2 regions of the Paenibacillus salivarius genome follow, and region 2 is predicted to be linked to the other one. Evidence: predicted binding sites of a transcription regulator. Region 2 holds the regulator's gene; the other holds the start of a gene.
The links. Region 2 encodes CtsR, which represses protease genes until heat stress. Its sites were predicted from a motif close to ATGGTCAATAAAGGTCAAACA; they were not measured.
Positions count from the first base shown of each region.

Region 1: clpP (ATP-dependent Clp endopeptidase proteolytic subunit ClpP) is a predicted target of CtsR. The motif match lies at 10,612-10,632, and genes of this name have one in related genera.

Region 1 covers NZ_CP195592.1:198,223-214,646, forward strand. Annotated here, with positions in the region: gene ACSFXJ_RS00980 (SIMPL domain-containing protein) at 393-1,151, shown strand; gene ACSFXJ_RS00985 (S8 family serine peptidase) at 1,399-3,240, shown strand; gene ACSFXJ_RS00990 (ABC transporter ATP-binding protein) at 3,472-4,440, shown strand; gene ACSFXJ_RS00995 (ABC transporter permease) at 4,437-5,285, shown strand; gene ACSFXJ_RS01000 (ABC transporter permease) at 5,285-6,091, shown strand; gene ACSFXJ_RS01005 (ABC transporter substrate-binding protein) at 6,369-7,412, shown strand; gene ACSFXJ_RS01010 (copper amine oxidase N-terminal domain-containing protein) at 7,529-8,437, shown strand; gene ACSFXJ_RS01015 (PdaC/SigV domain-containing protein) at 8,506-9,597, shown strand; gene clpP (ATP-dependent Clp endopeptidase proteolytic subunit ClpP) at 9,859-10,455, opposite strand; tRNA gene ACSFXJ_RS01025 (tRNA-Arg) at 10,687-10,761, opposite strand; gene ACSFXJ_RS01030 (sugar-binding transcriptional regulator) at 11,145-12,200, shown strand; gene gap (type I glyceraldehyde-3-phosphate dehydrogenase) at 12,305-13,315, shown strand; gene ACSFXJ_RS01040 (phosphoglycerate kinase) at 13,547-14,728, shown strand; gene tpiA (triose-phosphate isomerase) at 14,885-15,637, shown strand; gene gpmI (2,3-bisphosphoglycerate-independent phosphoglycerate mutase) at 15,639-16,424, shown strand, end outside.
Region 2 covers NZ_CP195592.1:4,918,192-4,934,615, forward strand. Annotated here, with positions in the region: gene cysS (cysteine--tRNA ligase) at 1-327, opposite strand, end outside; gene cysE (serine O-acetyltransferase) at 371-1,027, opposite strand; gene gltX (glutamate--tRNA ligase) at 1,579-3,039, opposite strand; gene ispF (2-C-methyl-D-erythritol 2,4-cyclodiphosphate synthase) at 3,282-3,770, opposite strand; gene ispD (2-C-methyl-D-erythritol 4-phosphate cytidylyltransferase) at 3,767-4,504, opposite strand; gene ACSFXJ_RS22990 (PIN/TRAM domain-containing protein) at 4,589-5,677, opposite strand; gene ACSFXJ_RS22995 (DUF1573 domain-containing protein) at 5,880-6,275, shown strand; gene pssA (CDP-diacylglycerol--serine O-phosphatidyltransferase) at 6,346-7,077, opposite strand; gene disA (DNA integrity scanning diadenylate cyclase DisA) at 7,131-8,207, opposite strand; gene radA (DNA repair protein RadA) at 8,221-9,588, opposite strand; gene clpC (ATP-dependent protease ATP-binding subunit ClpC) at 9,798-12,242, opposite strand; gene ACSFXJ_RS23020 (protein arginine kinase) at 12,323-13,381, opposite strand; gene ACSFXJ_RS23025 (UvrB/UvrC motif-containing protein) at 13,394-13,918, opposite strand; gene ACSFXJ_RS23030 (CtsR family transcriptional regulator) at 13,946-14,404, opposite strand; gene ACSFXJ_RS23035 (hypothetical protein) at 14,761-15,057, shown strand; gene ACSFXJ_RS23040 (hypothetical protein) at 15,084-15,287, shown strand; rRNA gene rrf (5S ribosomal RNA) at 15,358-15,474, opposite strand; rRNA gene ACSFXJ_RS23050 (23S ribosomal RNA) at 15,535-16,424, opposite strand, start outside.

The DNA.
Region 1 (16,424 bases), 920 kb from region 2:
TGGCCATGCCTCGGCTCCGGTTGGATTTAGCCTTGGTTGGGATATTCCGTGTCCGGCACTCGATCACTCTCCATAGGCTAACGAAACTGTGTAACTTTATTGCGGCAAAAAGGGGCCATTGGAGCGCCTAACGAAACTCAGACACCTTATTCAGTGGAAAAACGCTTCCCTCAGGTTCAAAAGGACCGAATAGCGATACACTGTTTCGTTAGATTTATTTTCTGGCCATAATGAAGCCAATAAGAGTATCCGGTTTCCTTAAGGAGTAGCAGGCATGGAGACCCTAAACGATCCGAGGAGTAGGATGAAAAAAAAATGTTCCTGCCGCTGCAACCCTTTGATCATGGACTGCGTTTAGTAGATAAATTCGCCAAAAAATGGAGGGTCTGTTCATGAATAAGTGGTTAAAACCGGTAGGAGCCGTGTTGATCGCGGGAACATTGGTGGTTGGAGGCAGCGCGTTAAGCGTATTGCTGGGACCGTCGCAGCAAGTTTCAGCCGATGCTGAGGCATTGAAGAATATCGTTAGCGTGGTCGGCAGCGGAGAAATTTCCGTCAAGCCGGATATCGCCTATCTGTCGATCGGCGTGGAAACGCAGGCGGCTACGGCGAAGGAAGCGCAAAGCGCCAATGCGGAGAAGATTGCCAAGCTAAACACGTTGCTGAAGGATACGTGGAAGATTGACGCGAAAGATATTCAAACAGGACAATTTTATGTACAGCCCAATTACACTTATACCGAAAAAGAAGGCCAAAAGGTCAAAGGATATACGGCCCAACATACCTTGAACGTGACTTACCGAGACTTGAGCAAGATCGGACAGCTGCTTGACGCGGCTTCGCAAGCCGGCGCCAACCGGATCGAAAACATCCGTTTCAGTACGGAAAATCCGGATCAATATCAGGAGCAGGTGATCGAGAAAGCGATGAACAACGCCAAGCTGAAGGCGTCCGCGATCGCCAAATCGGGCGGCAGAACACTGGGCGTGGTCGTCAGCGTGACGGAATCGGGCGGCGGCGCGACGCCGGTGTACATGCAAGCGGAGGCGCTGCAGATGAAGGTTGCGTCCGATTCGGCCGCCAGCACGGCGATTGAAGCGGGAGAAGTGACTTTGAAGACGACGCTGAGCGTGATTTACGAGTTGAAGTAGGAGTAAATCGTTTTAACACAGTAATAATTAGAACTAATAGGGGAATTGAGCTATCTATGGAGAGAGACTGTCATATGATGCCCAGTTCCCTTTGTTCACATAAATAATACAATATTACCCATAAATACATATTAAAACTATAATATTCTTGTTATAGTATATGTAGACATTGCTAATCTATTTAATAGGAGGTGTTTTTACAAGAATTGCTGAGGCTTAAAAAAAATTAAAATGGAAGGTGATTAGAGTGTTGAAAAAACGCGCAGTTTTTGTTGCTGTAGTATTGACTGTTATTTTTTCCAACATATCATTTGCCTACGGAGACTCCAACCAATTGTACTTTGATCCTTCAGTAATCAATAAGAAAAGTTTTGAAAATTCAGTCAACTTTAAGGACGTGGCCCCCTTTCAATTAAAACAGGTAACACCAAGGGGCTTGAATGGCAAAAGTCAGAAGCTAGAAGTTGAAAATAATGATAAGATCATTTTCAATGTAAATGAAGAATTATCCAAATTAGACAGCCCAAACGACAAGATTCTAATTCAAGTAATGCTAAACGATAATAATGATTCAGAGGCAAAGTTTTCTGAAGAAATAGAGTCGGCCTTCGGAAATGACTTAAACTACGAAATGGTTGGATATAAGACATTCAATCTGGCGGCTAATATTAAAGAACTGGAAATTTTAGAGGCTTTATCTTCGGTCGAATTTATCTTTAAACAACCTGAGAGTGATTCAGAGGTTTATATCTCTGAATCACTCTCAGGAGAAATCACACCCTTTTTAAATGCTTCCACTGAAATGATGGGCATTAAAAAGGCTAGGAGTGATTTTAAAGTCACAGGAGATTTAGATGGTAAAGAAAATAGTTATACGTCTAAAGATGTTGCCATTGCAATTGTTGATACAGGAATCGATGCAACCCATGTAGATCTTGATGGTGGAAAAGTCATTGGATGGTACGATGTTATTAATGGAAGATCTACTCCATATGATGATGAAGGCCATGGTACTCATGTTGCAAGTATAGCGGCAGGCACAGGCGAAGGTGACCCTGGAATACAAACTGGAGTAGCTCCCGGTGCGGCATTGGTTGGTGTGAAAGTCTTGAATAGTAGTGGAACAGGGAGTTTTAACCAGATCTATAAGGGGCTAAACTGGGTATATAATAATCTTGATACTTATAATATTAAAGTCGTGAATGTCAGTATAGGTACTCAAGCATCGTATAGTAGTGCGGCCGAGGTAATCAATATTATTAATAAGATTAGCGGTGCAGGAGTTCCTGTATTTGTCTCTGCAGGGAACGAAGGGGATGGGTATGACGGTTCAACTTTCTTAGGCAGATACTATGATACATTAAGCACCTTGGCTAAATATACTTCAACCTCAGTTGGAAGTGTGAAGGATCCATACGAAGGAGGATGGGGACTTAGTGAATTTTCATCAAGAGGAACAGGAAGTCAGGGTCCTTACGTTGTAGCTGCGGGTGAGAATATCAGGGCTGCTAAGGCTAATTCAAAAAGTGAATACGAAACTTTAAGCGGAACTTCAATGTCATCCCCTATAGTTTCAGGGATATATGCACTGATGTATGACGCTGCATATTCGCGAGGTGTATCAAGTTCTATAAGCTTCTCTGCCTTTGATATGGGGCAGAGTGGGTATGATAAGTTATATGGAAACGGAAATGTTTTGGGCTATGAATCTGTAAAAAATGCTGCGCAAGGCACAGGTACTTTTGATAATTACCGAACATATATTAGAGTACCAGACGGTTATGTTCAAAACGGATATATTGATTTGTACGAAATCAATCAAAACACAACGACTGCTGACCTTAATATCACTTTATTGATAACTGATGAAGGTAAGGAGAACCTAGACTTAGTGATTTGGGAACCAGGTGCTGATCCTTATCAAGGTGCGCCTTCCACGTATTATATACATGACAATAAAGAGTTACCTCAAGAAAGTTTTAGTATAAAGTTACCTAAAAAAGGTATTTACTATATAGGGGTCTATGGAATTGAAGATTCTGCAAACTATACGTTAGAAATTACAGGCAATCAAATCAAGCCTAATTAATAGTTGAAGTTTTTAATCTAACGCCTCTTTCTCCAAAGAGGCGTTTTTAATTTTTTGAACCTTTTTTCTTTAATTTGCCTTACCTCTGAATACACTTAAGAAAAATTGTTGTAACCCGCGCCAAAACAAGGTATATTGGATATGCAAAAAATGAATCGAAAGACTGTTAAAGCCATACCAATGGATATGGCTTTTTTTTCTTAATCCTACATTCAAGGAGTTGATGCATAGATGATCGAACTGTCCGGGGTCGAAAAACACTTTGCAGGACAAGTCGTTGTGCATCCGCTATCGCTCACCATAAAGGAAGGGGAATTCCTAACCTTGCTGGGCCCGAGCGGCTGCGGCAAGACGACGATTCTCCGCATGATTGCCGGTTTCGAGTATCCGTCCAAAGGGAAGATTCTGCTGGACGGCACCGATCTGACAAGCCTGCCGCCGAATCGCCGGGATCTCAACCTCGTCTTTCAACATTATGCCTTATTCCCGCATATGACGGTGGAAGATAACATCGCCTTCGGGTTGAAAATGAAAAAGATGCCGGCCAAGGAACAGCGTGAGCGGGTAGAGGAAGCGGTCGCGATGACGCAGCTGACGCCGCTCGTCAAGCGTTACCCGCATCAGCTGTCCGGCGGACAGCAGCAGCGCGTGGCGATCGCCCGCGCGATCGCGAACAAGCCTAAAGTGCTGCTGCTCGATGAGCCGCTTGGCGCACTGGACCTGCAGCTGCGAAAAAATCTGCAATCCGAATTGAAGCATTTGCAGCGGAGCCTGGGCATTACGTTCGTGTACGTTACGCATGATCAGGAAGAAGCGATGATGATGTCCGACCGGATCGTGATCATGAACAGCGGCAAGGTGGAACAAATCGGTACGCCGCGGGAGATTTACGCCACTCCGAAAACCTTGTTCGCCGCCACTTTTGTCGGGGAGAATAACATTTTCTCCATGGACGGGCGGTTGTTTGCCGTTCGTCCGGAGAAGCTCCGCGCGGAACGGAATCCCGAAGGGGCCAAACGGACGGGGGAAGTGCTCGACGTGCTTTACCTCGGCAGCATCCACAAGTTGGTCGTCCAGTTGGATGACGAGCCGATGACGGTCTCGATCGTCCTTGATTTTACGGATGACCGTCCGTGGGAAGTCGGAGAAAAGATCGGCGTGAACTGGAATCCGGAGGACGAGGTGGTTATCGGGCCATGAGAAGATCACGCTTAGGCCTGATGCCGGTCCTTTTGTGGCTGTGCCTGTTTCTGATCGTCCCGATGCTGATCGTGGTCGTGATCTCTTTTATGGGTCGGGATGTAAACGGCAATGTCGTGTTCGATTTTAATCTGGACTCTTACGCAACCTTTTTTGATCCGCTATATTTGGGCATTTATTGGGATACGATTGTTTTGTCCGTTGTAACGACCGTTGTATGCTTGTTGCTTAGCTATCCGCTGGCCTATTACATCGCGAACGCGGGACCCAAAATGCAGACCTGGGGACTTGCGCTCATTACGATTCCGTTTTGGATCAACTTTTTGATTCGGACGTACGCCTGGGTGCTTCTGCTCAGAACGCAGGGCATCGTGAACAACTTGCTAATCGATTTGGGATTCATCCAGGAGCCGTTGCAGCTGCTTTATACCAAAGGCGCGGTGCTGCTCGGTATGGTTTATACCTTTATTCCGTTTATGGTGCTGCCGATCTATGTGGCTTTGGAGCAAATGGATAAAAAGCTGCTGGAGGCCGCCAGCGATTTGGGTGCCACCGGATGGAAATCATTCTGGCATATTACGCTGCCGCAAACGAAGTCCGGCATTATGACCGGCGCGGTACTCGTCTATGTGTCTACGTCGGGGATGTTCGTTGTGACAGATATTCTTGGCGGCGCCAAATCGGCGATGATCAGCAATATCATCCAGAGCCAGTTCCTGGGGGCGCGGAATTGGCCGTTCGGTTCGGCGCTGTCGGTCATTTTTGTGATCACGTCGCTGATTTTGATCGTCCTCTTTAACAAGGCGATGACTTCCAAACATTTAACCGTGAAGGAGGGGCGCTGATGAAGGCGAAAAACCACCCTTTGCTCGGGATTCATTCCTTGCTGGTCATGATCTTTATTTATGTACCGATCGCGTTTATTATCGTGTATTCCTTCAACAGCTCACGGCTTGCCGCCGACTGGAGCGGATTTACGTTCGATTGGTATATTTCCTTGTTTCAAAACCGTCAGGTGATGGAGGCGCTGGTCAACACGTTGATCGTAGCTGTGGTGGCTACCGTATTTTCAACTCTGCTCGGCACGTTGGCGGCTCTAACGATTCGCAAAGCCGGCCGGAAAATGAAAACGGGGATGGGCGGCCTGCTGTATTTGCCGATCATCATTCCCGATATTATCATGGGGCTATCTTTGCTCGTTCTTTTTACGCAGTTTCATATCGAGCTCGGCAAGCTGACGATCATCATTGCGCATATCACGTTCTGTATTTCCTATGTGTATGTGATCGTGACGACAAGGCTGACGGGCACGGGGGGCCAGTTGGAAGAAGCGGCCCAGGATCTCGGAGCCGATGCCTGGCAGACGTTTCGCCACGTCACCTTGCCGCAAATCATGCCGGGGATCATTTCCGGCGCCTTGATCGCGTTTACGATGTCGCTGGATGATTTTATGGTCAGCTTTTTCGTCAGCGGCCCGAATTCCACGACCTTGCCGATCTACATTTACGGTCAGGTGAAACGGGGTATTTCCCCGGAAATTAACGCGCTGTGTACGATTTTGATCCTTGTGAGCGTTACATTGATTTTCCTGGCTCAATTCATGTTAAATCGAGGAAAGGGCCAGAAAAAACAATCGGTACTTCCGTTTTGAAGATAAAAAAACTAATTTATATAAGGTGGATATGTCATTTGGTTTAAGGCATGGGAGTAAAATGATTCCGGAGAAACTCAAAGCTTTCTGAAAGAAAGCTGCATCGGAAGCATAAGCTTGTGGTCGCCTTTGTGATCGGATTTCAACCTATTTTGAATCTGAATAATCAGAGAAATCCGGGAGCAACAGCGATCGTAGGAACATTTTACGGACTTGCTACCACAACCAAACCGGTTTCGCCTTATATAAGAGTCCACACCCGAAGGGAGATAGAGAATTGAAAAAAATGAAATGGGCCGGCCTGGTGCTGGCGGCGACGATGGCTCTCGGGCTTTTATCCGGTTGCGGATCTTCCAAGGAAACACTGAACATTTACAGCTGGGCCGATAACTTCGACGCGGACGTGCTCGCGGCATTCGAAAAAGAGTACGACGTGAAGATTAACTATGACGTGTTTGCCAACAACGAGGAGCTGCTCGCCAAGATTAAAGCGGGCGGATCGGGATATGACTTGATCCAGCCTTCCGACTATATGGTCGCCACGATGATCAAGCAGGACCTGTTGGCGCCGTTGAATATGAATAACATTCCGAACTTCGCGAATGTGGACGAAGCGTTCAAGGACCCGTCCTATGATCCGGGCAACAAGTATTCCGTCGTTTACACCTCCGGGGTGACGGGGATTGCATACAATACCAAGTATGTCAAAGACGAAATCGACAGCTGGGAGGATCTTTGGAACCCGGAATATAAGGGGAAAGTCATCCTGCTGGACGACAACCGCGAAATGATCGGCATGGCGTTGAAAAAAGCCGGCAAATCCAATAGCTCGAACGATGAAGGCGAAATTACCGCCGCCGTGGAAGATTTAAAGAAATTGCTGCCGAGCGTACTCGCTTTTGACACGGACAATATCAAGCAAAAAATGATTCAGGAAGAAGGCTGGATCGCGACGGTATGGTCCGGCGACGCCTCGGTAATCGCGAAGGATAATCCGGACGTGGCATACGTGGTGCCGAAGGAAGGCGGAACGATCTGGTCCGACAACTATGCGATTCCGAAGGACGCCAAGCATCAGGAACTGGCGGAGAAGTTCATCAACTACATGCTGGATCCGGAAACGAGCGCGAAAAACTACGAATCCATCGGTTACAGCGACCCTAACGTCAAAGCCCATGAATTCCATAGCGAAGAATACAATAATGATAAAATGATCAACCTGTCCCAGGACGAATTGTCCCGGACGGAATGGCTCGGCGATGTCGGCGAACAGCTTCAATTGTACGACCGTTTCTGGACCGAACTTAAGAGCGGACGGTAATCAAAGATGAAAGAGCGCGGGAAATCCGCGTTCTTTTTTTTCGTTTTGGAAACTTCTTGCATCCGGCAAGCGTCTAGAGGATATGACAATTTTAGACGTTAAGGAGAGGTTAAATCATGTTCATGCACTTGAAAAAAACGGCAGCCGCAGCCCTGATTGTCGGTTCCATGTTTGCGGTGGTGCCGCCCGCATCCGCGCTTCCTTCGGAGGATGGGCCTGCGGTGTATATTAACGGCAGGCAGCAAGGCGGAAGTATGACCGTGAACAACCGAGTCCTGGTGCAGCTATCGGAGTTGCGGGACCCGGATTGGCGCGTTGCTTACGACGCGAAGACGAAAACGGTAGAAGTCACGCAGGTCACAAAGAGTAAGACCATCAAACTCAAGGAAGGCCGGAAAACCGCCGAAGCGAACGGCAAAAAAATCGAGCTGGATGTTCCCGTGATCATTAAGAATGGACGTACCTTTGTTCCGATGAGGTTTGTCTCCGAAGAACTGGGGGGCTACGCCTCCTACAATGCCGCCGAGAAACGGGTCGTGATCCGGACGCCTTCGGGGCAGAAGGATTACGAAACGATGATGAGCGGTGATTTGACCGCAGCCCGGGAGGTGGTCACCGGTTTAGAGCCGGTGTTCAACCGGGGTTCGGAGCCGCTGCCGGTAACCGGGGAAGGCTTTACGACCTCATATACATTCCCTAAAGGGGAAGCGCTGCGTTCCTTCAGGGAACACAAAGGCATGGAGTGGTACGGAGAAGTCAACGAGGAAGGGCTTTGGATCGTAAAATGGCAGAAGGATTCGCTTGGCGATAAGGCGGAAGCCGGGACGCCTCCGAAGGCTTTTGGCGAGTCTTACTATTTCGCCGACAACTGGATGGCCGGTTTGGTGATGTACGGGGTCATCGCTGAGAATGGGGAGGTTAAGGAATTGGGAAGGATTTCGGACACGAATTACAGCGACGGTCAATATCCGTCCATCGCCCCGATCGAAGGGGAAATCCGCAAGGACGTCAAACCGAAACCTTAACCGATAAAGGCATAGCATGATTTTCATCGTTCCGGGCATAATTGGGTTAACTCCATGAAGAGGTGACGATGAGAATGAAAAAAGTGCTCTTTCAAATAGGTAAGACCCTGTTGGCGGCGCTCCTGCTGCTCCCGGGGGCTGCAGTCGGAACCGGTTCGGCAACTGCCGAAGCCTCCGCCTCCGATTGGGCCGTGACGGCCCCCCAGAGCAACCGACCGGTTAAGGTGACGGTGAAAGGAAAGCCGTTGAAGCAGGAAGGGCTGCAAGGGGAAGAGGGCGTTTTGGTGCCGCTGGAGCTGATTCGCAAAGGTTTGAACATCCCGGTAAAGTACGATGAGCGGACAAACACATATACGCTAAAACGTCAAAATGTCGTCGTTCAGCTGACACCGTCCGACATTGGCGCAAAAGCCGTCGTGGACGGAAGTACACAGGTGCTCCCTTACGCATGGAAGGTCGTTGAAGGGAAACCGTATGTATCCGCAGATGTGCTGACGAACCATCTAGGCTACACCTCGGATTGGGATAAGACGAAAAATACGCTGAACCTCGTACCGCATCGATTGAACAATATCAAGATCGAAACCCGAACGATGGAGAAGTCCCTTCCCGGAGCTTCGATTAAAGTCGAGTATCCGCAGGTCAGCGGCTTGCGCAGCAAAGAAGCGGGGCGCAAGATCAATGCGGAGCTGCAATCCAGAGCCGAGGCTTTTGTGAAAAAGTCGCTGAAGGAAGCGCAGAATGCTCTCCCCTCTCCGAGCGGAGCCCCTTACGAGTTTCTCGGCAACTATACGGTTACCTTCAACCGCGAAGGGCTGCTGAGCATCTTGGAGCAGACCTACGCGTATACCGGAGGGGCGCACGGCATCAGCTTCAGGGAAGGGCTGACGTTCCGCCTGAGCGATGGCAAACTGCTGACGTTGGACGAGGTGCTCCGCGCGAATCCCGACTTCCGCAATATTGTCGATCCTTCGATCGCGAAGCAGCTGCAGCAAACGGAAGGGTATTTCGGCGGCTTTAAAACGATCGGCAACAATCCCGACTTCTATCTGAAGAATGACGGGGTGGTCATCTTTTTCCAACTGTATGACTACTTGCCTTATGTATTCGGATTCCCGGAGTTCTACTTTTCGTTTTCGGAGCTGGGAGTCAAGAGGTAACTTTGTGTTTGCTGCTTAACGGAACTGGGAGACGTTATTTGCTCCGAATTCCACATTTCGAACATCTAACGGATCTATAAGCTCTTATTTGCCTTCTTCAGCTCAGTAATGGTGCTGATTGAGGGGAATAAGGGCTGTGGGTTCCGTTAAGTTCCGAAAGCCGGTGTTTTTGAAGAAATAACGGCTGTAGGTTCCGTTAGCGCAACAAAAAAAGGCTGTCCGCCGAGCGTAAAGCTCGACAGGCAGCCTTTTTGTTGTTTATTACACGCCTTGAGGCGTTACTTTCTCGATAACACGGTCGATCAGTCCGTATTCCTTCGCTTCCGCGGCGCTCATGAAGTAGTCGCGGTCGGTATCCTTTTCGATACGTTCCAGCGGTTGGCCCGTGCGCTCGGCCAAAATTTTGTTCAGCTTGTCGCGCATTTTCAGAATGCGGCGTGCGCGGATTTCGATGTCCGTAGCTTGGCCTTCCGCTCCGCCCAGCGGCTGGTGAATCATGATCTCGCTGTTCGGAAGGGCAAAGCGTTTGCCCGGAGCGCCGGCGTTCAACAGGAAAGCACCCATGGAAGCCGCAAGGCCCACGCAGATCGTGGAGACATCGGATTTGATGAATTGCATCGTATCAAAGATAGCCATACCGGCCGTAATGGAACCGCCTGGGCTGTTGATGTACAAATGAATATCTTTGCCCGGATCTTCCGCATCAAGGAACAGCATTTGCGCAATGATGGAGTTTGCGACGACGTCATTGACTTGGGAACCGAGGAAAATGATGCGGTCTTTCAGCAATCTGGAGTAAATGTCGTAGGCGCGTTCTCCGCGGTTACTTTGTTCTACAACCATAGGAATATAACTCACCGATAAAACCTCCTTATATATTGGATCGATGCTTGCACTCACAATCGGTTCAATCAACTTAAAAGGTTGTTTAAAAAAGCCATCCTTTTTAAACCCGCATTTTAAGAATTGACGGAATCGATGAATATTAACCTCATGATAAACAATTTTAAACAAAAAGTCAAAGAAGGTCAAACCCAGTGTAATAAAAAAGTCCGTTTCAGGACGGACATTCGATTTCATAAAGTTAAATGGCGCGCCCGCGAGGAATCGAACCTCGATCTCAGGCTCCGGAGGCCTACGTCATATCCATTGGACCACGGGCGCATATCAGTCATTCGTTTAGCGTAGCAAAAATGATTATATGATATCCCGACATAAAAAGCAAGCGACGATCCCAAAAAAATGAATGGTTCTTTTTGGAGGGATGCGGTTAATGATATGGGAGTCTACTGTTGCTGAGGATAGATGGTCGATCGTCGTCTATTTTACATCAATCGGGGGCCTTTTTTTGTTATCGGCCGAAACGATTAAGCCTCTACGATTTGGGGCATGCATAAGTAGAAAACACTTGGTAAATTATACGGACGTCAGGCTTGCAACAGGTGTAGAAATTGGTTAAAATAACAGTGGGACTTAAAAAGTTAACCCGGGACGTTTTAAGGCCAAGGAGAAGGAGAGAGAAGACGAAGCTTGCAGGAGTGGAAAGCATGCGAACGATTTTGGAAATGCAAAAGCAGCTTCTTCCTGATCTCATGGAAATTCTCAAGAAACGGTACACCATTCTTCACCAGATCTTGTTGTCGGGCGTAATCGGCCGCAGAACTCTGGCGGTGTCACTAAACATGACGGAACGAGTGTTGCGGGCCGAGACGGATCTCCTGAAGGCTCAGGGCCTGATTGAAATCGAGAATATAGGCATGAGAATCAGTGATTCGGGCAGAAAACTGCTGGAAGAGCTGGAGCCGATCGTGAATGAAATCTTCGGATTGTCCAATCTGGAAGAGAGAATCCGCACGGCATTCGGGCTTCGCAAAGTGGTGATCGTACCCGGTGACAGTGAAGCTTCACCGCTGGCCAAGAAGGAACTCGGCCGGGCAGGAGCCAAGGCGCTGCTTGGGGTGATGAATGGCGACGACGTTGTAGCCGTAACCGGAGGATCGACAATTGCCGAGGTTGCGGAACAATTGAATCCGCCGGCGAGCGTCTCGCTGAAGCATAGTTGGTTCGTTCCCGCACGGGGCGGACTTGGCGAGAGCTTGGAGATTCAAGCGAATACGATAGCTTCCAATATGGCGAAGCGGGTCGGAGCGGGTTATCGCCTGCTGCACGTTCCCGATTTGCTCGGAAAGGAAGCCTACGAATCGCTCGTTAACGATCCGAACATCCATGATATCGTAGGAATGATCCGCCAAGCGCGGGTGATTGTGCACGGAATCGGGGATGCTATGGAGATGGCAAGACGGCGCAAGCTTGGGGAAGAAATGCTCCAGGAGTTAAAGAAGGAAGGCGCGCTTGCCGAGTCTTACGGGTACTATTTTGACAAAGACGGCATTGTGGTTCATAAAATGCTGACCCTGGGCCTTCGGCTGGAAGACATCCGGAGGACGGAAACCGTCATCGCGATCGCGGGCGGCAAGAGCAAGGCGAAGGCGATTCACGCGGTGCTGCAGTTCGGACAGGAAGATATTCTGGTCACGGACGAAGCCGCAGCCGAGGAAATCGTGAAGGAAATCGAACTTCGTTCGGGCCGCGCGGCGGAATAGCGGGTTTCTTTTTCGCGGGGAATAATGAAATTATGTTTACTCATGACGGGTTAATCAGCCTGTCTTGAATAATAAAAAAAATTGAACACTGGGAGGATCTTTTCATGAGTGTAAAAGTTGGTATTAACGGATTTGGACGTATCGGACGCTTGGCTTTCCGCCGTATTCAAAACGTGGAAGGCATTGAAGTTGTAGCAATCAACGACCTGACAGACGCCAAAATGTTGGCGCACCTGTTGAAATATGACACGACGCAAGGCAAGTTCGACGGCGAAGTTGAAGTTCATGACGGCTTCTTCAAAGTAAACGGCAAAGAAGTTAAAGTACTTGCTAACCGTAACCCTGAAGAATTGCCTTGGGGCGAGCTTGGCGTAGACATCGTGCTCGAGTGCACAGGCTTCTTCACGACTAAAGAAAAAGCTGAGCTTCACCTGAAAGGCGGAGCTAAAAAAGTCGTTATCTCCGCACCTGCTACAGGCGATATGAAAACTATCGTTTACAACGTTAACCATGAAATCCTTGACGGTTCGGAAACGGTTATTTCCGGTGCTTCTTGCACAACGAACTGCTTGGCTCCTATGGCTAAAACGCTTCAAGACAAATTCGGTATCGTTGAAGGCTTGATGACTACGATCCATGCTTACACTGGCGACCAAAACACGCTTGACGCTCCTCATGCGAAAGGCGACTTCCGTCGTGCCCGTGCCGCTGCCGAAAACATCATCCCTAACACGACTGGTGCTGCAAAAGCAATCGGTCTGGTTATCCCTGAACTGCAAGGCAAATTGGACGGCGCGGCTCAACGCGTTCCAGTTGCAACAGGTTCCCTGACTGAGCTCGTTACTGTTCTTGAGAAGAACGTAACTGCAGCTGAAATCAACGAAGCTATGAAAGCCGCTTCCGACCCAGAAACTTATGGCTACACAGAAGACGAAATCGTATCTTCGGACATCAAAGGAATGACTTTCGGTTCCCTGTTCGACGCTACGCAAACGAAAGTATTGACTGTTGGCGACAAACAACTGGTTAAAACCGTTGCTTGGTATGACAACGAAATGTCCTACACCGCTCAATTGGTTCGTACTTTGGAATACTTCGCAAAAAAAGTTAAGTAATTAACAGATCCTTGATAACAAGACCAAAGAGGAGATACCTTCAACGAGGACTCCTCTTTGGTTCATGAATTTTTATTGATTCGACATTCACACACACCGTTTTAGATAAAAAGAGTTCCATTAGATAAAATGGTAGTTCAAAAAATCAGGTGACTTTTTTGAACTACCTCTAGAGAAGCAGTACCGCTTAGGAGAGAAATCTGGAGTCACGCCTATAGGAGGAACGTGGAGATGAACAAGAAAAGTGTACGTGATGTGGAAGTAACCGGCAAACGCGTGTTTGTCCGCGTGGATTTCAATGTACCGATGCAAGACGGTCAAATTACCGACGATACCCGGATTCGCGAAACGCTGCCGACGATCAAATATTTGATCGAAAACGGCGCGAAAGTCATTTTGGCGAGCCATTTGGGACGTCCGAAGGGCCAAGTGAACGAAGACATGCGTTTGACGCTGCCTGCAAAACGCCTTGGCGAATTGCTGGGTAAAGAGGTTGCTAAAGCCGACGAAGCGATCGGTGACGCAGTAAAAGCGAAAGTAGCCGCTATGAACAATGGCGACGTGCTTGTGCTTGAAAACGTCCGTTTCTATCCGGGCGAAGAAAAGAACGATCCTGAGCTGGCGAAACAATTCGCGGAGCTGGCCGATCTGTTCGTGAACGACGCTTTCGGCGCCGCTCACCGTGCGCATGCATCGACCGAAGGTATCGCTCACTATCTGCCAGCCGTTTCCGGTCTGCTGATGGAAAAAGAATTGTCCGTTCTCGGCAAAGCTTTGTCGAACCCGGATCGTCCTTTCACAGCGATTATCGGCGGTTCCAAGGTGAAGGACAAAATCGACGTGATCGACAACTTGCTGACGATCGCCGACAACGTTTTGATCGGCGGCGGATTGACATACACGTTCTTCAAAGCCCAAGGCTATGAAATCGGTCAATCCCTGTGCGACGACAGCAAGCTTGATGTTGCTCTCGGCTTCATCGAAAAAGCGAAGAAGCTCGGCAAAAACTTCGTGCTTCCGGTGGACATCGTAGTCGCTGACGACTTCAGCGCGAACGCGAACCACAAAGAAGTGGATATCGACAGCATTCCTTCCGACTGGGAAGGCGTGGACATCGGTCCTAAAACGCGTGCGAAATACGCCGAAATCATCAAAAATTCCAAACTGGTCGTTTGGAACGGACCGATGGGCGTATTCGAAATCGATATTTTCGCAAACGGTACGAAAGAAGTAGCTCAAGCTTGCGCTACAACCGAAGGCTACACCATCATCGGCGGCGGGGATTCCGCGGCGGCAGCCGAGAAATTCAAACTGGCCGACAAGATGGATCACATCTCCACGGGCGGCGGCGCTTCCCTGGAATTCATGGAAGGCAAAGCGCTCCCTGGCGTTGTGGCTTTGAACGATAAATAATTTATAATAAAAGCTCAAAAGGTCAGGCTTTTAGCACCGAGAAGGTTGGATGAAGGCTCGGCTGAATTCAAGATTCGATGTCGATGATGCTGTCTGTTATCGCTTCGTGATCAAAAGATGACTTTTTGAGTTACCTCTTGAAGGGAGTGTGCTCTGATGAGAACACCTATTATTGCAGGAAACTGGAAAATGTTCAAAACGGTTTCCGAAGCAAAAGCTTTCTTCGAAGCGGTAAAAGGGAAAGCGGAGGTTGAAGGCGTAGAGAGCGTGATCTGCGCTCCGTTTACCAATCTTCCGGCTTTGGTGGAAGCCGCCAAAGGTACGTCGATCAAAATCGGCGCCCAAAACCTGCATTTCGAAGACGAAGGCGCATTTACCGGCGAAATCAGCGGGGGAATGCTGAAAGAGCTGGGCGTGGATTATGTCATTATCGGGCATTCCGAGCGCCGCGCTTATTTTGGCGAAACCGATGAAATCGTGAATAAAAAGGTTCATGCCGCATTTAAACACGGATTGACTCCGATTCCTTGCGTGGGTGAAAAGCTGGAAGAACGCGAAGCGGGACAAACGAAGGATGTCGTGAAGGTGCAAACCGAAGCGGCGCTGAAAGGATTGTCCGCGGAGCAAGCCGCACAGGTCGTCATCGCATATGAACCGATCTGGGCCATCGGCACCGGCAAATCCTCCACTTCGCAGGATGCCAACGAAGTCATCGCTTACATCCGCAGCCTGGTGAAAGACCTGTACAGCGCGGACGTGGCCGACAAGATCCGTATTCAATACGGCGGCAGCGTAAAACCTGAAAACGTGAAGGAATATATGGGCCAAAGCGACATCGACGGCGCTCTCGTGGGCGGCGCAAGTCTGCAACCGGCTTCCTATATCCAATTGGTCGAGGGGGCAAAGTAAGATGGCCACTCCAAAACCAGTAGCATTGATCATCATGGACGGCTTCGGACTTCGCAATACGGTGGAAGGGAACGCGGTCGCTCAGGCAAACAAGCCTAACTACGACCGCTACCTGAAGGAATATCCGAACACGACCCTGACCGCTTGCGGCGAAGCCGTAGGCTTGCCGGAAGGGCAAATGGGCAACTCCGAAGTGGGCCATTTGAACATCGGCGCCGGACGGATCGTGTATCAGGATTTGACCCGTATTTCCAAATCGATTCGCGAAGGCGAGTTTTTCAAAAACGAAACGCTGGTTGACGCGGTTCGCAGCGCGAAATCGAAGGGCAAGAAGCTGCACCTGTACGGACTTTTGTCCGACGGCGGCGTACACAGCCACATCGACCACTTGTTCGCGATGCTCGACCTGGCGAAGCAAGAGGATATGCAAGATGTGTATATCCATGCTTTCCTGGACGGACGCGACGTGGCTCCCGACAGCGCGAAGGGCTTTATTGAGCGCCTGATCGCCAAGATCGAGGAAGTGGGTGTGGGCAAAATCGCTACGGTACAAGGACGTTACTACGCAATGGACCGCGACAAACGCTGGGAACGCGTAGAGAAATCCTATCGTGCGATGGTGTACGGCGAAGGCCCGAGATATACCGATCCGATCACGGCCGTAACCGAGTCGTACGAGAAATCGGTATTCGACGAATTCGTCATGCCGACCGTTATCGTGGACGGACATGACCAGCCGATCGCGCTGGTGGAATCCGGCGACTCCGTCGTGTTCCTGAACTTCCGT
Region 2 (16,424 bases):
TGCCCGTGGAATGCCAAGTCCGTCCAGGTCTTCGTAATAAGCATCGATGAACATGGAGGCGACTTCCGGCACGGGCAGATTCATTTCCTCCCCTTTGCGGATCAGCTTGTCGTCCACATCGGTGAAGTTCACCACATAGTTCACTTCATATTTTTGATTTTCCAGGTAGCTCCGCACGACATCGAAAAAAATCATCGGCCGCGCGTTGCCGATATGAATATAACCATAAACGGTAGGTCCGCACACGTACATCTTGACCTTTCCCGGTTCCTGGCTGACGAACTGCTCCTTCATTCGGGTGAGCGTGTTATAGATATGCAGTGCCATTCTCTCGTTCCTTTCCCTTGGGGTTCTTATTGTTCAGTATATCCTACTCGGTCAGCTGCTTTTCCGGAAGCTCCCGCTTCAAGGTGTCGATTTCGCCGCGAAGCTGTTCAATTTCCTGCTGAAGCGAACGCATCGCGTCCACAACCGGGTCAGGCAGCTGATGGCTGAGACGGTCCAAGCGCTTGCCCCCCTGGCGGACCACTTTGCCGGGAATCCCGACAACCGTGCTGCCCGAGGGCACTTCTTTCAGCACGACCGAATTGGCGCCGATATTGCTTTGATCTCCTACAGTAAAAGAACCCAATATCTTCGCTCCCGACCCAATGACCACGTTGTTGCCGATCGTCGGATGCCGCTTTCCTTTTTCCTTGCCGCTCCCGCCGAGGGTAACCCCTTGGTAAATGACCACGTCATCCCCGATTTCGCAAGTTTCCCCGATGACGACGCCCATGCCATGGTCGATAAACAACCGGTTGCCGATCTTGGCGCCGGGATGAATTTCGATCCCCGTAAAAAAACGGCTGACCTGGGACACGATCCGGGCTAGCGTGAACCAGCGGCGGCGGTACAATGCGTGAGCAATTCGGTGGCTCCATATCGCATGCAGCCCGGAATAAGTGAAGACAACCTCGAACCAGCTTCTTGCGGCAGGGTCGTTTTCGAATACCGCCTGGATATCGGTTTTCATTCTTTTGAACATTTGCGTTTCCCCCTTCTCAGCTCCGTCTCTCCCGGTCACTGGCCCATGCTTTTTTGTCTCTTGGGCAAATTACGGTAAGGTTCCTCAAGGAAAAAAAGCGTCCCTGCAGCTCTTCGCTGCAGAGACGCTTATGCGTGGTTCCACTCTGCTTCGGATCAAGCCCCGGCCGGCGGCATTCCGGCAAGTCATACTCCGGTTGCACGCAGGGTACGGATCAAAGGCTCTATCCCTCTTCGTTATCCTTAACGCGGAAATCTCGGCAGACTCTACCCGCATCTTTAGGCAGATGCGCTCAAGACTGCAGCTCACGGGTGCATTTCCGCCGTGCGTATTGGGACAACTTCCACCACGGGAGCATGCTTGGAACGCTCCTAACGGTTGTCTTCTCTGGTCAATACGATCACGTTGCGTACTTCTCCCGATCTATGCCGTTAACCTTTTGGCTTATTATTACCCTCTATCTTACATGCGACTATCCATTTGCGCAACAAGCATTCCGGCTTGATCCGTTAAAAAGCGGGGCTTCCGAAAGCCCGGTTTGTCGTGCCGCCTTACGCTCCGCGGATTTGCGACTCCAGCCGGTCGATGACGCGGTCCTTGCCAAGCAGGTAAATCGTCTGGTTCAAATCCCGGCCATGCATCTGTCCGGTCAAAGCTACGCGGATCGGCATAAATAGCCCTTTCCCTTTGGCTCCGGTTTCCTTCTGCACTTCCTTGATCCATGCGGCGATGAGCTCCACCGTAAATTCGGAAGAGGCCTTCACCTTCCCGAGGAATGCGCTCAGCACCTCAGGCACCTGCGGCTCGGCCAGTACCGGCGCGGCTTCCGCTTCGATTTCCAGATGCGTGCGGAAAAACAAGGCCGACAGCTCGACGATGTCCGAAGCGGCCGTCATTTGCTCCTGATACAGGGCTACGAGCTTTTTAGCCCAAGACTCCTGCTCCGGCGTCAATGCGGCCGGCAAGCGGGAAGCCGACTGCAAATGCGGAATGGCCATGGCGGCGATCCGTTCCGGATCCGCGTTTTTGATATAGTGATTGTTCAAATGGGCGAGCTTGTGCTTGTCGAATACGGCCGGGCTCCGGGATAACCGGTTCGCGTCGAAGATGGAGATCAGCTCGTCCTTCGAAAAGATCTCCTCTTCTCCTTCCGGCGACCAGCCGAGAAGGGCAATGAAATTGAACAGCGCTTCAGGCAAATAACCCAGCTTGTCGTACTGCTCGATAAATTGGATGACCGTTTCGTCGCGCTTGCTCAGCTTTTTGTGGTTTTCGCCGACGATGAGCGTCATATGGCCGAAGCGCGGCGGCTCCCAGCCGAAGGCTTCGTAAATCATCAGCTGGCGCGGAGTGTTGGACACATGGTCTTCACCGCGCAGCACATGGGTGATTTGCATCAGATGATCGTCCAACGCCACGGCGAAGTTATAAGTCGGAATGCCGTCCTTCTTTACAATGACGAAGTCGCCGCTCGTCTCGGATTCGAACGAGATCGGTCCCTTGACGAGGTCGTCGAAGGTATAGGTTCGTCCTTCCGGTACGCGGAAACGGATGCTGAAAGGACGGCCTTCGGCCTCGTAAGCAGCCTGCTGTTCCGGCGTCAAATTCCGGTGCTTGCCGGAATAGCGCGGCGTTTCGCCGCGGGCCATCTGCTCCTCGCGCTCCTTCTCCAGTTCTTCTTCCGTGCAATAGCAGCGATAAGCGAGACCGCGGTCAAGCAGGTCCTGCCAATATTCGCGGTAGATGTCCAGCCGTTCCGTTTGGCGGTAAGGGCCGTATTCCCCGCCGACATCAATGCTTTCGTCCCAGTCGATGCCCAGCCATTTGAGATACGTAAGCTGGCTTTCTTCCCCGCCGGCGATATTCCTCTTTACGTCGGTATCTTCGATACGGATAATGAATTTTCCGCCGTGATGTCTTGCAAACAAATAGTTAAACAACGCCGTTCTTGCATTTCCGATATGTAAATGACCCGTCGGACTCGGCGCATACCGCACGCGAACTTCTGTCATGTCGATCCCCTCCAGAATTAAATAACAAAAGCGAATAAACGATTCCTGATTCACTTCGTGATCAAAAAGCCGATCGGCTTTTCAGCACCGGGAAGGTTGAATGAAGACGGGACCGAGGAGCGGAGCGTAGGCAAAACCTACGTGAGCACCGGAGGGACCGTCTGAATTCAAGATTCGACGCCGAATATGCTTCCTGATTCACTTCGTGATCAAAAGCCGATTTTTGAACTACCTCTTCAATCCTAAGATGATAGCATATCCTTGATCAGGCACACAACACATTGCGCCGCAATGCCTTCGCCCCGGCCGGTAAAACCGAGATGCTCGGTCGTCGTCGCTTTCACGTTCACCTGCTGCGGGTCCGCTTCCAGCGCTCCGGCAATCACTTCGACCATTTGCGGAATATACGGCGCCATTTTCGGCGCTTGGGCGATGATGGTCGCGTCCAGGTTGCCGAGACGGTAGCCGCGCTCCCTGGCCATCTCCCATACCCGCCGGAGCAGCACCAGGCTGTCCGCGTCTTTGAAGGCCGGGTCCGTATCGGGGAAATGCCGGCCGATATCGCCAAGGGCCAGCGCGCCGAGTATCGCGTCGCTTATCGTATGCAAAAGTACGTCCGCATCGGAATGGCCGAGCAGCCCTTTTTCATAAGGGATGGTTACCCCGCCGATAATGCAGGGCCTCCCCTCCACCAACTGGTGTACATCAAAACCTTGTCCAACTGCGATCATGATTCCTCTTCTTCCTCTCCCGTGATATCGAAGTCCTTCTTGCCCAAAATCACTTCGGCAAAATCCAAATCCTCCGGCGTCGTGATCTTGATGTTGCTGTACGCGCCTTCCGTCACCACGACCGGGATTCCCAGCCGCTCGACGAGCATGGCATCATCGGTACCGAGAAACCCTGCGGCCTCGGCTTCTTCATGAGCCCGCATCAAATCGGCGCGCCGAAAAGCTTGCGGGGTTTGAATCGCCCACAAGCTCCGGCGGTCAGGCGTCCCCGTCACCATTCCTTGCCCGTCCACTTGTTTGACCGTGTCTTTTACCGGAACGGCCACGACGGATGCTCCGTGCTTCACGGCCGTCTCATGGCAGGACGAAATCTGTTCCCTCGTGACAAAAGGGCGGACGCCGTCATGCACCAGTACCCAAGGTGTGCCGATTTCGGCGAGCCCCCGGTATACCGAATGCTGACGCTCGGCGCCGCCCGGTATGACTTTGATGTTGGTCTTAATGCCGTATTCGCCGATCCATGACCGGCATCGTTCCACGTCCTGCTCACCGGTGACCAATACGATTTCGCGAATCAGCGGATGGCGGTCAAATGCTTCCAGCGTGTGAACGATGATCGGCTTTCCCCGAAGAACGAGAAACTGCTTGCTCTCCTTCGTGCCCATCCTTGTGCCCCGGCCGGCCGCCACGATGATGGCCCCGACTCCTCCGGGCAGTTCCTTGTCCTTTTCCATTACTGCCTGCCTCGCCTAAACTGTTTTTAAGGATGTTCAAAAATCCAGTTTTCGAACATTCACTTTTATCCCATCATAACGGAATTACTGCGCTTTTTCCAACAGTTTCGGTTTGGCAAAAATCATCCGGCCCGCCGAGGTCTGCAGCACGCTCGTCACCAGCACCTCGGTAATGCTTCCGATAAAGTCGCGCCCGCCCTCCACGACGATCATCGTCCCGTCATCCAGATAGGCGACGCCTTGCCCGTGTTCCTTGCCGTCTTTGATGACCTGAACCATGATCTCCTCGCCCGGCAGAACGACAGGCTTGACCGCATTGGCCAGGTCGTTGATGTTGAGGACCGACACGCCCTGAAGTTCGCACACCTTGTTCAGGTTGAAGTCGTTGGTCACCACTTTGCCCTGGAGAACCTTAGCCAGCTTGACCAGCTTGCTGTCGACTTCGGAGATTTCCTCGAAATCCCCTTCGTAAATCAACACCTTGACATCCAGTTCCTTCTGAATTTTGTTCAAAATATCGAGTCCCCGGCGCCCGCGATTCCGTTTGAGCAAGTCGGACGAATCGGCGATATGCTGAAGCTCCTCCAGCACAAATTCGGGAATGACGATCGTGCCTTCGATAAAGCCCGTTTTGCAAATGTCGGCGATCCGGCCGTCGATAATGACACTCGTGTCCAAAATCTTATGCTCTTCCAGCCGCCGTTCTTCCTCCTGGCCGCCGCTTCCCCATCTTCCGGAAAGCCAAAGGGAGGACAGCTCCTCTTTCTTCTCGAGCGCGACGCATAGGCCCATGTAACCGAACAGCGCGGAAACCGCCAGCCGGGCAAAATGTTCCAAGGAGCCGAGCCAAGAAAAAACAGGGTAGACCATTAAAGAAAGAAGAAGTCCAGCAGTCAGTCCGGCCGCCCCGGCAGCCATGTCCTTCATCGGAATTTGGGTCAAGGCCGCGATCCCCTGTTTGATTTTTACGGAAATGGTACCTGCCGCAAGCGAGTAGACAAGCATGAACAGACATGCTCCCGCCACCGCCAACGTCAAATGGGCCGCGAGCGGATTCATTCCCGTGAACCAGCGCCCCAGCGGCTGTGGCAATACTCCTGAGATTCCTTCCAATGTGTAACCGAACCACGCTCCACATAATCCGGCTACGATTAATAAAGTCCTTTTCAGCATGACGCTCTTCACCTCCTGATTATCATCGTTATCCAGTATGATCCAATTTTGGGCGATGTAATCGGAGGCGATTAACTTTTTTTGGCATCCGCCTTTAGGAGATATTTCTGTGACATCCCTTCTACGGCGGGATTTCTGGTTGATTCGCGGGGAAAAGGTGGCATATAATGAACTCAATTCATAATATTGAGGTGGATGGAAAATGAGCGCACCAAGCCTTCAATCTTTTCAAGAGCAAGTTTCTGAACTGTTGCTCCGTCACCGCAGCCTGCTGGATGTTATGTCCAAAATGGGACAAACCAATGCCGCTGCCGTCCGGTCCGTAACCAAGGCCATTACCGAATGCGGCTGTGTTGAACTTCATGCCACCAAACAGGAATTCGAGCCCGGCATGAGCCTGGAACAAGCCAAAGAGACGATCAAGCGGCATGTCCAGGGAGAATTGTGCGAGAACTGCCGCGACGCGATCAGCAATGAACTGGGTCGCAGCTTATTCTACATGTCGGCGCTCTGCAACCAGCTCGGCATTGAGCTCGATGAAGTTCTGGAGAAGGAATCGCAAAAATGTTCCACCCTCGGTTTATTCAATATGTCTTGATCGGTCCAAATAAAAAGGCGTCGCTTTCCGCACAAATGCGGAAGGCGATGCCTTTTTGGGTTACCTGTAATTATCGTTTCGGGCGGTATGCCCCTTCGGAATCGTCTTCATCCTGCTGCTTTCTGCGCAGCAGCTTGTCGATGTTCTGCTTTAATCCATAGCCGGCGTACAGGACTAGAGGCACGAAGATCAGCTTGGAGAGTTCATCCGGAAAAATAACGGCCAGCACCACAGCCAGGATCACGACAAGCGGCGTCGCGTAGATGGCTTTTTTAGGCAAACCGAGCTTTTTAAAATTCGGGTATTTAACAGAGCTGACCATCAGATAAGATAAGAGCAGCATCGATACCATAAAGTAGGGTGCCGTTATATCCTTGTGGAATAAGGACAACGTCGCAAGCACCCCGCCGGCGGCCGGAATCGGCAAGCCGATGAAATAGCCGGGTATCCCCTTTTGCACGTTGAACCGGGCCAGTCTCAAAGCTCCGCACATCGGGAAAATCGCCGTGATGATCCAAACGAGTCCGGTTTGCGGCAATTCATGAAAAGAAATCAAATACATAATGAGTGCCGGGGCGACGCCGAAAGAGATGATATCCGATAACGAGTCGAGCTGCTTGCCGAATTCGCTTGGACAGTTCAAGGCCCGGGCGACCCGCCCGTCAAGACCATCCAGCAGCATGGCGACAATGACCATGATGGCGGCAAGGCTGAATCTGCCGTCGAGCGCAAACATCATGGCCAGCATTCCGAGAAACAGGTTACCTAAGGTAAACAGGTTCGGAATCGATTTTGTAATCATTTTTTCACCTCGAAGTAGATACTCCTTCACATTATCATTAGATTGTAGGTAAATTAAATCTGCCTGTCAATGAATACCTGTTCCTGGAGTCTTTTTAACCCTTCCTTGATCGCTCGGGCGCGCACCTCGCCGATGCCGTCGACCTCATCAAGCTGTTCGATCGTTGCGACCAGTATGCTTGGAAGTTCCTTGAACCGTTCAACCAGATTATGGATGATGACGTTCGGCAGGCGCGGAATTTTGTTCAACACCCGGTATCCGCGAGGAGAAATGAGTTCTTCCGAAGTTGCAGCCGAAGTCGGATAGCCGAGCAAACGCGTAATGTGGTTGTCGTCCAGCAGTTCGTCGTCGGTCGAACGTTTCAGCCCGAGAATGATTTCACGAATGGCTTCATCGCTGTCATCCTTGGCATAATCCTTATAGAGCAGCCAGGCCTCTTCCTCCATATTGCTCACCAGCTCTTCCATCTGCATGCTGATGAGCCTTCCTTCGGTACCCAGCTCATTGATAAAGCGCTTAATTTCCATTTTGATGCGGATGACCATCTCCACCCGCTGGATGACATTGATCACTTCCGGAATGGTCACCAGTTCTTCGAATTCCGAGGCCGTCAAATTCGTGAGCGCCTGATTGAGCACCGCTCTGTATTTTTCAAGCGTCTGAATCGCCTGGTTTGCCTTGGTTAATATTACGCCGATTTCCTTGAGGGCATACCGCAATCCCCCTTGATACAGCGTAATGATATTTCGTCTCTGGGAAATGGAAACGACGAGCTTACCGGTTTGCTTCGCTACGCGCTCCGCCGTCCGGTGACGGATGCCCGTTTCCGAGGAGGAGATCGAGGAATCCGGAATAAGCTGGGTGTTTGCGTACAGGATCCGTTTCAGGTCCTCGCTCAAAATAATGGCTCCGTCCATTTTGGCCAGCTCGTACAGGTAGTTCGGCGAGAAATCGCAATTGATGGAAAAGCCGCCTTCCACGACCTCCATCACTTCCGGACTGTAGCCGACGACGATCAAGCCGCCGGTCTTGGCCCGGAGCACGTTCTCAAGCCCGTCGCGAAAGGCGGTTCCCGGCGCAACAAGCCTGAGCAAATCGTTCATTTTTTCCGCTTGGGTAGTTTCCTTCATCATTTAATGCCCCCTAATCTAACGCAACAGCTAGAGCATCTGCAACGGTATTCACACCGATTAATTGAATATCTTTGGGTCCTTGCCATCCCTTCATGCTCTTCTCGGGGAGGATGACCCGTTTGAATCCGAGCTTCGCGGCTTCCTTCACGCGCTGTTCCGCACGGGATACCGCCCGGACTTCGCCGGTCAAACCAACCTCGCCGAAAAAGACGTCGTAAGGCTTGGTCGGCAGATCCCGAAAGCTGGAAGCGATGCTTACCGCAATGGCCAGATCCACGGCCGGTTCATCCAGCTTGACGCCGCCGGCCAGGTTGACATAAGCATCCTGATTTTGCAAAAACATGCCCATCCGCTTTTCCAGCACGGCGATAATCAGGTTCATCCGGTTATGGTCTACCCCTGTCGCCATTCTGCGCGGAGAAGGAAACTGAGTAGATGCGACCAGCGCCTGCAATTCCACCAGCATCGGCCGTGTTCCTTCCATGGAGGCCACGACCGTCGATCCCGCAACGCCGAGCGGACGCTCGGACAGGAATAGCTCCGACGGGTTCACGACCTCCGTTAAGCCCGCCTCGTTCATTTCAAAAATGCCGATCTCGTTCGTGGAGCCGAAGCGGTTTTTGACCGCTCGCAACAAGCGGTAAGAATGATGCCGCTCCCCTTCAAAATAAAGCACGGAGTCCACCATATGCTCCAGCATCCGCGGACCCGCGATCGCGCCTTCTTTCGTCACATGGCCGACCAATACGGTGGCGATTCCCTGTCCCTTGGCGATCCTCATAAACCGGGCCGTACATTCGCGAACCTGGGACACGCTGCCGGGCGCGCTCGTCACCTCAGGCAGGTACACCGTCTGGATCGAATCGATCACCAGAAAATCGGGCTTTACCTGATTGATCGCTTCTTCCACCCCGTCCATGCTGCTTTCGCACAATACGAAAAGCTCCGGCGACAAAGCGCCGAGCCGTTCCGCGCGAAGCTTCGTTTGGCGGGTCGATTCCTCCCCCGAAATATAAAGCACCCGCAGTCCCGCCTTGGCCATTTCGTGCGAGGTTTGCAGCAGAAGCGTGGATTTCCCGATTCCGGGATCTCCGCCGACAAGGATCAGCGACCCCGGAACGACGCCGCCTCCGAGCACGCGGTTCAGTTCCCCGATGCCCGTCATGATCCGCGGCTCCTGGCCGCTTTCTATATTTATGATCGGAAGCGGTTTTTCTTTCGTATGAAATATCCCCGAAGTAAGCCCCTGGGTTTTGACCACCTTTTCCGTCTCTTCCACCATGCTGTTCCATGATCCGCAGCCGGGGCATTTCCCGTACCATTTCGGCGATTCATATCCGCATTCGGTACAAAAAAACTTTGTTTTTACTTTAACCATTATCTCACCTTCTCACACTGCAAAATTTGACAAACCTTGCAGGTCGCGACACCTATGGATATTTTGGAAACATGTAATTTTAGGTGACATTCAAAGTTTACCATTCCTCGTCCGCAAAAGAAAAGCCCCCAAAGCATCGCTTTGGGAGCCGCTTTACTGCTTATATCGGTTAATTCCGGTGTTTTTTGTAGCGTAAACCGGAACAACCTTTAACCTTCTTTGGAAAAAACGCCCGTCTTCGATACGGTCAACGCGCCGTTCTCTTCGTCGATCGTAAGCGAGTCGCCCTTCTTCACATTGCCGGTCAGCAATTCCTCGGACAGACGGTCCTCGATATGCTTCTGGATGGCCCGGCGAAGCGGACGCGCCCCGTAAGCAGGATCGAAGCCTTCTTTGGCGAGGAATGCTTTCGCCTTGTCGGTCAGGATGAAATCGACGTCATATTCGCGAAGCCGTTTGCGGAGCTCCTCGGACATGAGGGTGACGATTTCGCCGATATGCGCTTCCTCAAGGGAGTGGAAGACGATGATTTCGTCAATCCGGTTGAGGAATTCAGGACGGAAGCTCTTCTTGAGCTCTTCCATCACTTTGCCTTTCATGTTGTCATAATCCGCACCCGAATCGTCCACGGCCGTAAACCCGAGCCGCGTATTGCGTCTGATCGCTTCGGCTCCAACGTTGGAGGTCAGAATGATCAGCGTATTGCGGAAGTCGACAACCCGGCCTTTGGAATCGGTCAAGCGTCCGTCTTCCAACACCTGAAGCAGGATATTGAATACTTCCGGATGCGCTTTTTCGATTTCGTCCAGCAGGACGACGGAGTAAGGTTTGCGGCGTACTTTTTCGGTCAATTGGCCGCCTTCCTCATAACCCACGTATCCCGGAGGCGCACCTACCAGACGCGCGGTAGAGTGTTTCTCCATATACTCGGACATGTCGATCCGAATCACGGCGTTCTCGTCGCCGAACATCGCTTCGGCGAGCGCTCTCGCCAGCTCGGTTTTCCCGACGCCCGTCGGACCGAGGAAGATGAAGGAGCCCATCGGACGTTTCGGATCCTTAAGCCCCGCACGCGCCCGGCGGATCGCCCGGCTGACGGCCTTGACGGCTTCCTCCTGTCCAATGACGCGCTCGTGCAAAATCTTCTCCATATTGAGCAGGCGCTCGGTCTCTTCTTCCTTCAGCTTGTTGACCGGAATTCCGGTCCAGCTGGCCACGACCTGCGCGATATCCTCGGGCGTAACTTCGGAGTCGGTGCGGCCTTGTTTTTCTTTCCATTGGTTTTTCGTGACATCCAGCTCTTCGCGGATCTTCTGCTCGGTATCGCGCAGAGCGGCCGCCTTTTCGAATTCCTGGCTCTGTACTGCGGCATCCTTCTCTTTGCGGATATCCTCCAGCCGGTTTTCCAGCTGCTTCAGATTCGGCGGTACCGTGTACGAGTTCAGCCTTACTTTGGAGCCCGCCTCGTCGATCAGGTCGATCGCCTTGTCGGGCAGGAAGCGGTCTTGAATGTAACGGTCCGACAGTTTGACGGCCTGTTCGATCGCTTCGTCCGTAATTTTCACGCGATGATGGGCTTCATAGCGGTCACGCAACCCGTGCAAAATCTGGATCGCTTCCTCGACCGACGGCTGATCCACCGTAATCGGCTGGAACCGGCGCTCGAGCGCGGCGTCCTTCTCGATATATTTTCGGTATTCATCCAGCGTCGTCGCCCCGATGCACTGCAGTTCGCCGCGAGCAAGCGCCGGCTTCAAGATATTGGAGGCGTCGATGGCGCCTTCCGCGCCGCCTGCCCCGATTAAGGTATGCAGCTCGTCGATGAACAGGATAATGTTGCCGGCCTGACGGATTTCATCCATGATCTTCTTCAAGCGGTCTTCGAATTCGCCGCGGTACTTGGTTCCGGCAACAACGGAGCCCATATCCAGAGTCATGACGCGTTTGTCGCGCAAGGTTTCCGGAATTTCGTTGTTGATGATTTTTTGCGCCAGGCCTTCGGCAATCGCCGTTTTCCCGACGCCGGGTTCCCCGATCAGCACCGGGTTGTTCTTCGTCCGCCGGCTGAGCACTTGGATGACCCGCTCGATTTCCTTGCTGCGTCCGATCACCGGATCCAGGTTGCCTTCCTTCGCAGTCGCCGTTAAATCGCGTGCCAGGCTGTCAAGCGTCGGCGTATTGACGTTGGCCGGCGTACCGTGATGGCTGGACACGGCCTCGCTGCTGCCGAGCAGCTGCAGCACTTGCTGGCGGGCCTTGTTCAGGCTGATGCCGAGATTATTCAAAACGCGGGCGGCAACCCCTTCGCCTTCCCGAATCAAACCGAGCAAAATGTGCTCCGTTCCGACATAGGTATGGCCCAATTTCCGAGCTTCATCCATCGACAGCTCAATGACCTTTTTCGCGCGAGGCGTATAAGCGATATTGGATGGCTGCTCTTGCCCGCGGCCGATCAGCGTCTCCACTTCATCCTGAATCTTCTCCAAGCCGAGGCCGAGGCCGATCAGGGCTTTGGCGGCAATGCCTTCGCCTTCCCGAATCAGGCCGAGCAAAATATGCTCCGTTCCGATATTGTTGTGGCCGAGTCTGACCGCTTCTTCCTGGGCCAGGGCCAACACTTTCTGGGCACGTTCCGTAAATCTTCCAAACATCATCTCTCTTTGCACCTCCATAAGATCTAGATCTATCTATTGCATGCAAAAGCGATAAAATGCCCCGCTTTCGCTTCTTCCCGTTAATTACCCACTTTTTCCCGAATCAGCTTCGCGCGGTACATATCCCGCTCCGCCGGCGATAAATTTTCGCCGAACAGCTTTTGCAAAAAGCCGGGCTGGGTCATTACGTTCAATTCGTTCAACACTTCGGCAGACACATCGTCGATGAGTCCGACATCCACGCCAAGGCGGACATCCGACAGCCGCTGAGCCGCCTCTTTCGAATCGATGATGGCCGCATGGGACAAAATCCCGTACGAACGCATCACGCGGTCGGTCACCCGCAGGCGGGATTCGGCCATGAGTTTGGCGCGGGCGTTTTTCTCATGTTCGATGATTTGCATGACGACGCCGACCAAATTCTCAATTATTTCCGACTCGCTTTGTCCTAGTGTAATCTGATTTGAGATTTGAAACAAGTTGCCCATCGCTTCGCTGCCTTCGCCGTAGATCCCCCGGACCGTAAGACCTACCTGGCTCACGGCGGACAAGATCCGGTTAATTTGCTGCGTGAGTGCCAAAGCGGGCAAATGCATCATGACCGAAGCACGAAGTCCCGTGCCGACATTTGTCGGGCAACTGGTAAGATAGCCCCGGTTCGCATCGAAGGCATAGTCTACATGGCCTTCAAAAATATCGTCGACGCCCGACGCTCTCTCCCACGCCTCCTGAACCTGGAATCCCGGATACAGACATTGAATCCTCAGATGGTCCTCTTCGTTGACCATGATGCTCAAGCTTTCATCTTCACTGATAAACACCGCGCCTTTCCGGGACTCTCCGGCCAGGTTCGGGCTGATCAGATGTTTTTCGACAAGAATCCGCTTATCCAGGTCATCCAGTTCCGACAAAAGCACCGGATGTAGCGCCCCATAGCTTTGGAGCCGCTCATCGTTGAGCACGTCTTGAAGCAGCTGCAAAACTTCCTCGGATTGCTGATTCGTCGCCAGCATCGGGAAAGGCTGATGCACCAGGTTACGGGCAATTCGTACCCGGGTGCTGATCACGATATCCGATTCATTGCCGCCCCGGCTCATCCACTCGCTTAACGGCTGTTCTGTAAATCGAAGATTTTGCATGGCGCGTGCCTCCTATTCTGCGGGAATGTTCTTTTCGAGTTCGCGGATTTTATCCCGGAGCGCAGCCGCTTCCTCGAACTCTTCCTGAATAATCCGTTGCTGGAGTTCACGGCGGAGGTCATCCAGCTTGCGTTTGGCCTCGATATGGGCGCCTGCCCGTTTCGGTACCTTTCCCACATGCACCGTATTTCCGTGGACCCGTTTGAAGAGCGGATCGAGGCGGTCATTGAAATATTTATAACAAGAGCTGCATCCGAAACGGCCGATTTTGCTGAATTGGGAGTAAGTCATCCCGCATTCTTCGCAGCGGACATTTTCCGGAGCTTTTGCCGAAGAGGTCTGGCCTTGCCAGCCGGGATGAAAATCCATCAGCCCCGACAGCAGATTATGGATCGAGAAACCGCCCGAGGTTCCCGGAATCATCTCTCCCTTTTCCCTGGCACAGGCTTCGCAAATATGAAATTCCGTCTTCTCCCCGTTCACGATCTTCGTAAAATGAAGCGTGGCGGGACGTTTACCGCATTCTTGACATTGCACCGAAGATCCCTCCTTTGAACTGTGGGTTCAGCCCAGCAATGCGATCAGCATCGCCTTCATGAGCTGAGCCCGAATCTGATCACGGTACGGAAGTTTGACCATTAGCACTTCCCTGGATACCACCGCCCGCATCAACGCCGCTTCCCGACTGCTCAGGAACCTGGATTCCTCCAATTGGTAAATCAGGCCTTCAGCGGCGGTTTGGCCGATTTCATCGCCGATCATCTGATGAAGATGCATATGAAGGGCACTCGGACCCGGCAGCTCGATCCGACGAATGCGGACGTAACCGCCGCCGCCGCGTTTGCTCTCCACCAGATATCCTTTTTCCAAAGTAAACCTTGTGCTGATCACATAATTGATTTGCGAAGGAACGCATGAAAATTGCTCGGCGAGCTCATTTCGCTGTATTTCTATTGCCCCTTCAGGGCTTTCATGCAAAATGCTTTTGAGATACTTCTCGATAATATCGGAGATATTGCGCATCACCCATCCTCCATTACTTGGGTCGTTCCAACATACCGCGCCACCGTTAACAAGATCAGCTGTGACTAATCTTCACATGTATGAATAGTATTAACCGTATGCGACGGTTTGAATATGGGATGGTCATGATATGTTGACTTTGACTTTCTTTGACTTTGATTTTATTATAGCACAAAATTCCGATTTGCCAAGAGGGGTTACTGAACGGGCCCGATTGCTTGAGGCGGGAAGGCTGACGACCAAATTAGCCCCCATATCGTCATCTCACGTTCCCCTATGAATATATTGCACATATGATAGAGTAACCCCTCGGGAAATAGACAGAGGGGAAATCCGCCACAAGGAGGTCATGGGAAATGCGCATATTCGAATGCTTCCGGCTAAAACGAAAAGTGAACGAGCTTGCACTGACCGTGGAGAAATTAAACAGTCGGTTCGACGAAATGGACCGGGATTTGATTTCCGGCATTTTCGAGAATCCGCTGCTGCGGCAATTTCTAGAGGCCAAAGTCGGCCAAAAGTTAACTGTCAGCACCGCTTCTTCCACAGTGGAAGGAGTCATCGTTTCCGTTGCGGATGATGCCGTAGAAATCCGTGAACCGACGGGCCATCTGGTTATTGCTCCCTATTCTCGAATTACGGTTCTTCAATAGATTATCGTGGGAAAGGAGCGTCCCTTATGAATTTTATTCGTTTGGTCAAACGCCATATCGGCCAGGAAGTGGAGGTCATAACGGCAAAAGAGCGCATATCCGGCGAACTTGCTTCCGTCGACTATTTCTCGCTTACCCTCAAGGTTTCACCGGACAAGTATGATCTGCAAAACGAGCTTGTTCTCATTCCCGTCCAGGTTGTTGAACTTATTCGCGTCAAAAGTGCTTGAAGATAAAAATGCAAAAAATCCACTAAAAAAAGAGCACCACCGAGAAAACTCGGTAGTGCTCTTTATCTTTGCTTGGCGGCGTCCTACTCTCCCAGGACCCTTCGGTCCAAGTACCATCGGCGCTGGAGGGCTTAACGGTCGTGTTCGGGATGGGTACGCGTGGAACCCCTCCGCCATCGCCACCAAACGGTTCAAGCGTTGATCGCCTGAAAACTGGATACGAAACTTCATTTGCGTGTTTAGTTCTTTGGATAAGCCCTCGACCGATTAGTACTGGTCAGCTCCACACATTGCTGTGCTTCCACCCCCAGCCTATCAACCTCGTCGTCTTCAAGGGGTCTTACTAGTTGGGAAATCTCATCTTGAGGGGGGCTTCACGCTTAGATGCTTTCAGCGCTTATCCCGTCCGCACTTAGCTACCCAGCTGTGCTCCTGGCGGAACAACTGGTGCACCAGCGGTGCGTCCATCCCGGTCCTCTCGTACTAAGGACAGCTCCTCTCAAATTTCCTACGCCCACGACAGATAGGGACCGAACTGTCTCACGACGTTCTGAACCCAGCTCGCGTACCGCTTTAATGGGCGAACAGCCCAACCCTTGGGACCTACTTCAGCCCCAGGATGCGATGAGCCGACATCGAGGTGCCAAACCTCCCCGTCGATGTGGACTCTTGGGGGAGATAAGCCTGTTATCCCCAGGGTAGCTTTTATCCGTTGAGCGATGGCCCTTCCATGCGGTACCACCGGATCACTAAGCCCGACTTTCGTCCCTGCTCGACTTGTCAGTCTCGCAGTCAAGCTCCCTTATGCCTTTGCACTCTTCGAATGATTTCCAACCATTCTGAGGGAACCTTGGGGCGCCTCCGTTACTCTTTAGGAGGCGACCGCCCCAGTCAAACTGCCCGCCTGACACTGTCCCCGCACCGGATCACGGTACCAGGTTAGAACTCCGATACGATCAGGGTGGTATCCCAACGGCGCCTCCACCGAAGCTGGCGCTCCGGCTTCCTAGGCTCCCACCTATCCTGTACAAATCGTATCAAAGTCCAATATCAAGCTGCAGTAAAGCTCCATGGGGTCTTTCCGTCTTGTCGCGGGTAACCTGCATCTTCACAGGTATTAAAATTTCACCGGATCTC